DNA from 3 places in the Enterobacter vonholyi genome. Region 3 is predicted to be linked to each of the others. Evidence: predicted binding sites of a transcription regulator. Region 3 holds the regulator's gene; each other region holds the start of a gene.
What was found. The regulator CRP, encoded in region 3, controls carbon source genes, mostly activating them, when cyclic AMP is high. The targets are predictions, from matches to a motif close to ATGTGANNNNNNTCACAT.
Positions count from the first base shown of each region.

Region 1: epd (erythrose-4-phosphate dehydrogenase) is a predicted target of CRP. The motif match lies at 1,059-1,076, and genes of this name have one in related genera.
Region 2: deoC (deoxyribose-phosphate aldolase) is a predicted target of CRP. The motif match lies at 1,469-1,486, and genes of this name have one in related genera.

Region 1 is NZ_CP162152.1:3,698,693-3,700,968, reverse strand. Features, by position in the region: gene tkt (transketolase) at 1-945, shown strand, start outside; gene epd (erythrose-4-phosphate dehydrogenase) at 1,271-2,276, shown strand, end outside.
Region 2 is NZ_CP162152.1:649,177-651,452, reverse strand. Features, by position in the region: gene deoA (thymidine phosphorylase) at 1-457, opposite strand, end outside; gene deoC (deoxyribose-phosphate aldolase) at 559-1,338, opposite strand; gene AB3N39_RS03080 (YjjI family glycine radical enzyme) at 1,601-2,276, shown strand, end outside.
Region 3 is NZ_CP162152.1:4,066,438-4,068,713, reverse strand. Features, by position in the region: gene AB3N39_RS19185 (YccS/YhfK family putative transporter) at 1-719, opposite strand, end outside; gene crp (cAMP-activated global transcriptional regulator CRP) at 777-1,409, opposite strand; gene AB3N39_RS19175 (OsmC family protein) at 1,721-2,125, shown strand; gene AB3N39_RS19170 (phosphoribulokinase) at 2,192-2,276, opposite strand, start outside.

The sequences.
Region 1 (2,276 bases), 370 kb from region 3:
GCGAACCCGTCTAAAATCGCGAGCCGTAAAGCGTCTCAGAATGCGATTGAAGCGTTCGGCCCATGGCTGCCAGAATTCCTGGGCGGCTCCGCTGACCTGGCGCCATCTAACCTGACCCTGTGGTCTGGTTCTAAGCCAATCAACGAAGATACTGCCGGTAACTATATCCATTACGGTGTACGTGAATTCGGTATGACCGCGATTGCCAACGGTATCTCCCTGCACGGTGGTTTCCTGCCGTACACCTCTACCTTCCTGATGTTCGTTGAATATGCCCGTAACGCCGTGCGTATGGCGGCGCTGATGAAACAGCGTCAGGTGATGGTCTACACCCACGACTCCATCGGTCTGGGCGAAGACGGTCCAACTCACCAGCCGGTAGAGCAGGTGGCTTCCCTGCGCGTGACCCCGAACATGAGCACATGGCGTCCATGTGACCAGGTTGAATCCGCGGTGGCGTGGAAATACGGCGTTGAGCGTCAGGACGGTCCAACCGCGCTGATCCTCTCCCGTCAGAACCTGGCGCAGCAGGAGCGTACCCCTGAGCAGCTGGCGAACATCGCTCGCGGTGGTTACGTGCTGAAAGATTGCGCGGGCCAGCCTGAGCTGATCTTCATCGCTACCGGTTCTGAAGTTGAGCTGGCTGTTGCCGCATGGGAAAAACTGACTGCCGAAGGCGTGAAGGCGCGCGTGGTCTCCATGCCGTCTACCGATGCGTTTGACAAGCAGGATGCCGCTTACCGTGAATCCGTTCTGCCTAAAGCGGTTTCCGCGCGTGTGGCAGTGGAAGCGGGTATCGCTGACTACTGGTTCAAATACGTGGGCCTGAACGGTGCCATCGTCGGTATGACCACCTTCGGTGAGTCTGCTCCGGCAGAGCAGCTGTTCGAAGAGTTCGGCTTCACCGTTGAGAACGTTGTCGCGAAAGCGAAAGAACTGCTGTAATCGCCGTTTTGCCCGGTGGCGCTACGCTTACCGGGTCTACAAATGGCTCGAAAGTAGGCCGGGTAAGCGCTAGCGCGCCACCCGGCTTTTTTTGCGTCATTATTCCACCTAAAATGTGACGCAAGTCATATAGCTCGCTTATTCATCTGGACAGACATTCCTTTTATTCCCCGATTCGCTTATTCTTGCTGAAGCGTTTCAGTCGATTAAATGTTCGACAATTGACCAATCAATCGCAGTTTGTGACAGCAAGGATTCCCCTTCGGGCGTAGCTGGATTACTCTTTCAGCCACCTCAAACTCAGGGATTGCTTTGCAGGAGATCTATGACCGTACGCGTAGCGATTAATGGCTTCGGTCGCATCGGGCGTAACGTGGTTCGTGCTTTGTATGAATCCGGACGTCGGGCGGAAATAACCGTGGTGGCAATCAATGAACTGGCGGATGCTGCGGGCATGGCGCATTTATTGAAGTATGACACCAGCCACGGACGTTTCGCCTGGGATGTGCGCCAGGAAAGAGATCTGCTTTTTGTGGGTGATGACGCTATTCGTGTTCTGCATGAGAACAGCATTTCCGGGCTACCCTGGCGTGAACTGGGTGTGGATGTCGTGCTTGACTGTACCGGTGTTTATGGCAACCGCGAACACGGCGAAGCGCATCTGGCTGCAGGCGCGAAAAAAGTCCTGTTTTCTCATCCCGGCAGTAATGACCTCGACGCGACAGTCGTGTTTGGCGTCAACCAGCATGAGCTGCAGGCCGAACACCGCATTGTTTCCAACGCCTCCTGTACCACCAACTGCATTATTCCGGTCATCAAACTTTTAGACGATGCGTATGGCATTGAATCCGGCACCGTGACCACGATTCATTCCGCAATGCACGATCAGCAGGTTATCGACGCCTACCATCCGGATTTACGACGCACTCGCGCGGCGAGCCAGTCAATTATTCCGGTAGATACGAAACTGGCGGCAGGGATCACCCGAATTTTTCCGCAGTTTAATGACAGGTTTGAAGCGATTGCCGTGCGTGTTCCGACGATTAACGTTACCGCAATCGACCTTAGCGTGACGGTAAAAAAACCTGTAAAAGCCTGTGAAGTCAACCTGTTGCTGCAAAAAGCGGCACAGGGGGCATTTCATGGTATAGTTGACTATACGGAATTACCGTTGGTCTCAGTAGATTTTAACCACGACCCGCACAGCGCCATCGTCGATGGTACGCAAACGAGAGTCAGTGGGGCACACCTTATCAAGACGCTGGTCTGGTGTGATAACGAATGGGGCTTTGCTAACCGAATGCTCGACACCACGTTAGCAATGGCCGCTC
Region 2 (2,276 bases), 1.0 Mb from region 3:
TCGCCACACCAACGTCTTTAATAATGTCGCGGAAGCGGTTGTCGTCCGGGAAGATATCGAAACCCGGAATGGCTTCCAGTTTGTCGAGCGTACCGCCGGTGTGGCCCAGGCCGCGTCCGGAGATCATCGGGATGTAACCACCACAGGCTGCCACCATTGGGCCGAGCATCAGGGAGGTCACGTCGCCCACGCCGCCGGTGGAGTGTTTATCCACAATCGGGCCATTAAGGTTGAGGCTTTTCCAGTCCAGAACGGTTCCTGAATCTCGCATCGCCATGGTCAGCGACACGCGCTCAGGCATCGACATATCGTGGAAGAAAATGGTCATCGCCAGAGCCGCAATCTGCCCTTCTGAGACGGTGTTATCACGAATGCCGTTGATGAAGAAGCGGATCTCTTCGTCGCTTAATGCATGACCATCACGTTTTTTACGAATAATTTCTTGTGCGAGAAACACGGTAACCCCCATGAGGAATCGGGTGAATGGTGGCGGGTACGGTTTACCCGACCACGATCCGGGTAGGCCGGGTAAGCGTAGCGCCACCCGGCAATTCAAACTTAGTAGCTGCTTGCGCTCTTACCGTCGCCGTGACCCAGCGCTTTCAGCAGGCTGGCCAGCAGGCTGGAGGCGCCGAAGCGGTAGTGACGAGAATCGGCCCAGTCGGCACCAAACAGCTCGTCGGCAATCGCCAGGAACTGCTGCGCGTCTTCAGCGGTACGCACGCCGCCCGCAGGTTTGAAACCGACGGTTTTGGACACGCCCATGTCGCGGATAACTTCCATCATGATGCGCGCGCTTTCCGGGGTCGCATTCACCGGCACTTTACCGGTAGAGGTTTTAATGAAATCCGCACCGGCTTTGATGGAGATTTCAGACGCCTTACGAATCAGCGCCTCTTCTTTAAGCTCGCCGGTTTCGATGATCACTTTCAGCAGCACGTTTGCCGCCGCACACGCGTCTTTACAGGCTTTCACCAGGTCAAAACCGACCTGCTCGTTACCGGCGATCAGCGCGCGGTACGGGAACACCACGTCAACTTCGTCTGCGCCGTAGGCAATCGCCGCGCGGGTTTCTGCCAGCGCAATGTCGATATCGTCGTTGCCGTGCGGGAAGTTAGTCACGGTTGCAATGCGCACGTCCGGGGTGCCCTGCTCTTTCAGCGTCTTACGGGCAATCGGGATAAAGCGCGGGTAGATACAAACGGCTGCGGTATTACCCACCGGCGTTTTCGCCTGATGGCACAGGGCGATGACTTTCTCATTGGTGTCGTCATCGTTCAGGGTGGTCAGGTCCATCAGTTTCAACGCGCGCAGGCTGCTTGCAGTTAAATCGGTCATAACATTCTCCAACGGCAGTGCCGTATAAATTTTACCTTGCGGGTCTGTGAGTATTCTAACATTCACCCGCATCCACACTTCGACATTCATCACAGTTAATGAAAACTGCGTACTAATTTGCATTACTGTAATGAGATCTTCTTCAAACTTTAGTGCGCAAATTGCCGACTAAAGCAGCAATACCCCCTGTGGGATCAAAAGCGCCAACAGGCAGGCTTTCTACAATCCGTTCATCATCCGCAGAACATTCAAGGAAGCGAATATGCCCCACTCCAGCCCCGACGCCCTGCAGCAACGTTGCCAGCAGATTGTGACAAGCCCGGTGTTAACCCCGGAACAAAAACGTCATTTTCTGGCGCTGGAAGCGGAAAACAACCTGCCGTATCCGGCACTTCCTGAAGCTGCGCGCGCCGCGCTGGACGAGGGGTTTATCTGCGACATGTTCGAAGGCCATGCGCCTTACAAACCCCGTTACGTTCTGCCGGATTACGCAAAATTTCTGGCTAATGGTTCAGAATGGCTTGAGCTGGAAGGGGCAAAAGATCTCGACGATGCCCTCTCGCTGTTAACCATCCTCTACCATCATGTTCCGTCCGTCACATCGATGCCGGTCTATCTCGGTCAGCTTGATGCGTTGCTGCAACCTTATGTTAGAATTCTAACACAAGAAGAGATCGATAGCCGAATAAAACGTTTCTGGCGCTATCTCGACCGTACGCTGCCGGATGCCTTTATGCACGCAAACATCGGGCCTGCTGACGGCCCCATCACCCGTGCCATTTTGCGGGCCGATGCAGAGCTGAAGCAGGTCGCGCCAAACCTGACCTTTATCTACGATCCCGATATCACCCCGGACGACTTGCTGCTTGAGGTAGCAAAAAACATATGTGAATGCAGCAAACCGCATATTTCTTATGGCCCGGTGAATGATAAAATTT
Region 3 (2,276 bases):
TCCTGTAGATCCAGCCCGACCTGGAAGGTGCGCAGCAGGCGTTTATACTCGTGGTTCTTGTTGGCGGCGAGCATGTGTAGCTGCTGATAGCACTGGCTTATGAGATCCACCACCTTCTGCTGGCGCGTCAGCAGCGGCGGTAAGGATTTTTCCGGATCGGTATGCTGGGTGAGCAGGGTGTATTTGGCCTCGCAGTAATCCGCCAACTGCACATAGAGCAGGCTCAGGGATTCGCGCAGCGGCTGTTCGCGCCACAGCCAGAACCAGAACCAGTTAAACAGCCCGTACCACAGCGTCCCCAGAGCGTAGATCAGCAGCGGCTCCCACACAGGCATATTCCCGGCGAGGCTCAGCGTGAAGATGGCCGCAATCAGCGAGGCGGGAAGCAGGCGGGCGTGCAGCGAGCTGATTTCGGCGGTGACGCCGAGCGTCATCGCCAGCACGGTCAGGATCAGCGGCAGCGGGATATCACGAGCCAGTAACAGCTGTACGGCGAGGCTACAGCCCGCAAACAGGCAGCCGCCAACGATCAGGCGTTTGAAAAAGCGCTTATGCGGCGTGTCCAGACCGGCGATGTTGCAGCAGGCGGGTACGAGAGAAAACAGCAGGCCCTGCTGAAGATGTCCGAGGATCAGGCCTATGGCCACGGGTAGACACAACACCAGCGTTTGTCGCAGTGCGTAGTTAACTTCCGGGTGATAGATCAGCCTGCGCCACATGGGGAGTAGAGACAAAAACGGCGTGACACCTTGCGATGGCACGCCGTTTAAGCGGAATTAACGCGTTCCGTAGACCACGATGGTTTTACCGTGGGCGGAGATCAGGTTTTGATCTTCCAGCATTTTCAGGATACGGCCTACTGTTTCACGGGAGCAACCGACGATCTGACCAATTTCCTGACGGGTAATTTTAATTTGCATGCCGTCCGGGTGGGTCATGGCGTCTGGCTGTTTCGCCAGGTTCAGCAGGGTCTGCGCGATACGGCCGGTAACGTCCAGGAAGGCGAGGTTACCCACTTTCTCTGACGTGACCTGCAGACGGCGCGCCATCTGGGAAGAAAGACGCATCAGAATGTCAGGGTTAACCTGAATCAGCTGACGGAACTTCTTGTAAGAAATTTCAGCCACTTCACATGCTGTCTTTGCACGAACCCAGGCGCTACGTTCCTGGCCCTCTTCAAACAGGCCCAGTTCACCGATGAAATCGCCCTGGTTCAGATAAGAAAGGATCATCTCTTTCCCTTCTTCATCTTTGATCAGCACTGCCACCGAGCCTTTAACGATGTAATACAACGTTTCCGCTTTTTCACCCTGGTGAATCAGCGTGCTCTTTGATGGGTACTTATGAATGTGGCAATGAGACAAGAACCATTCGAGAGTCGGGTCTGTTTGCGGTTTGCCAAGCACCATGCGCTGTTATCCTCTGTTATAAGCTGTCACCAGAGTCATCAAATGCATCCGGACTCTGGGGTTGCAATCGAATTCTTACCCATACCCTGGGAAGTCGGCTACCGTAACGTTTCGCAGCCAGTAAAGTTTGATGTCCTCTGCATACATGTGTAACGTCAATGTATTACTGTAGCATCCAGAGTGTTTTAGCATAGCTTTCGCCGCGTGTCTCCTGGTGTCTCGCTTCAGCATGATGCAGGTCGCCTTCCATTGCGAGAAATGTAACGCACGCGTAATCTGTCACCAAAAATGCAACGTTGGAGTTTAAGAATATGCAAGCGCGCGTGAAATGGGTTGAAGGTTTAACGTTCCTGGGCGAATCCGCGTCAGGGCACCAGATTTTAATGGACGGTAACTCCGGCGATAAAGCGCCAAGCCCAATGGAAATGGTGCTGATGGCGGCAGGCGGATGCAGCGCCATTGACGTGGTGTCGATTCTGCAAAAAGGTCGTCATGACGTGACGGATTGTGAGGTTAAACTCACCTCAGAACGGCGTGAAGAGGCGCCACGTCTGTTCACCCATATTAACCTGCACTTTGTGGTCACAGGTAAAGAACTAAAAGACGCGGCGGTCTCGCGTGCGGTGGATCTGTCTGCGGAGAAGTACTGCTCTGTGGCATTAATGCTGGAGAAAGCGGTAAAAATCACGCATTCGTATGAAGTGATCGAGGCGTGATTGATGGGGCATCGTGCGTGTTGATGCCCTCACCCTAACCCTCTCCCACAGGGAGAGGGAACATGCTCACGCAATCTGCTTCCCTTCCATCAGTCGCTCCACCAGCGGCGTCATGATGAGCTCCATCGCCAGCCCCATTTTTCCGCCCGGC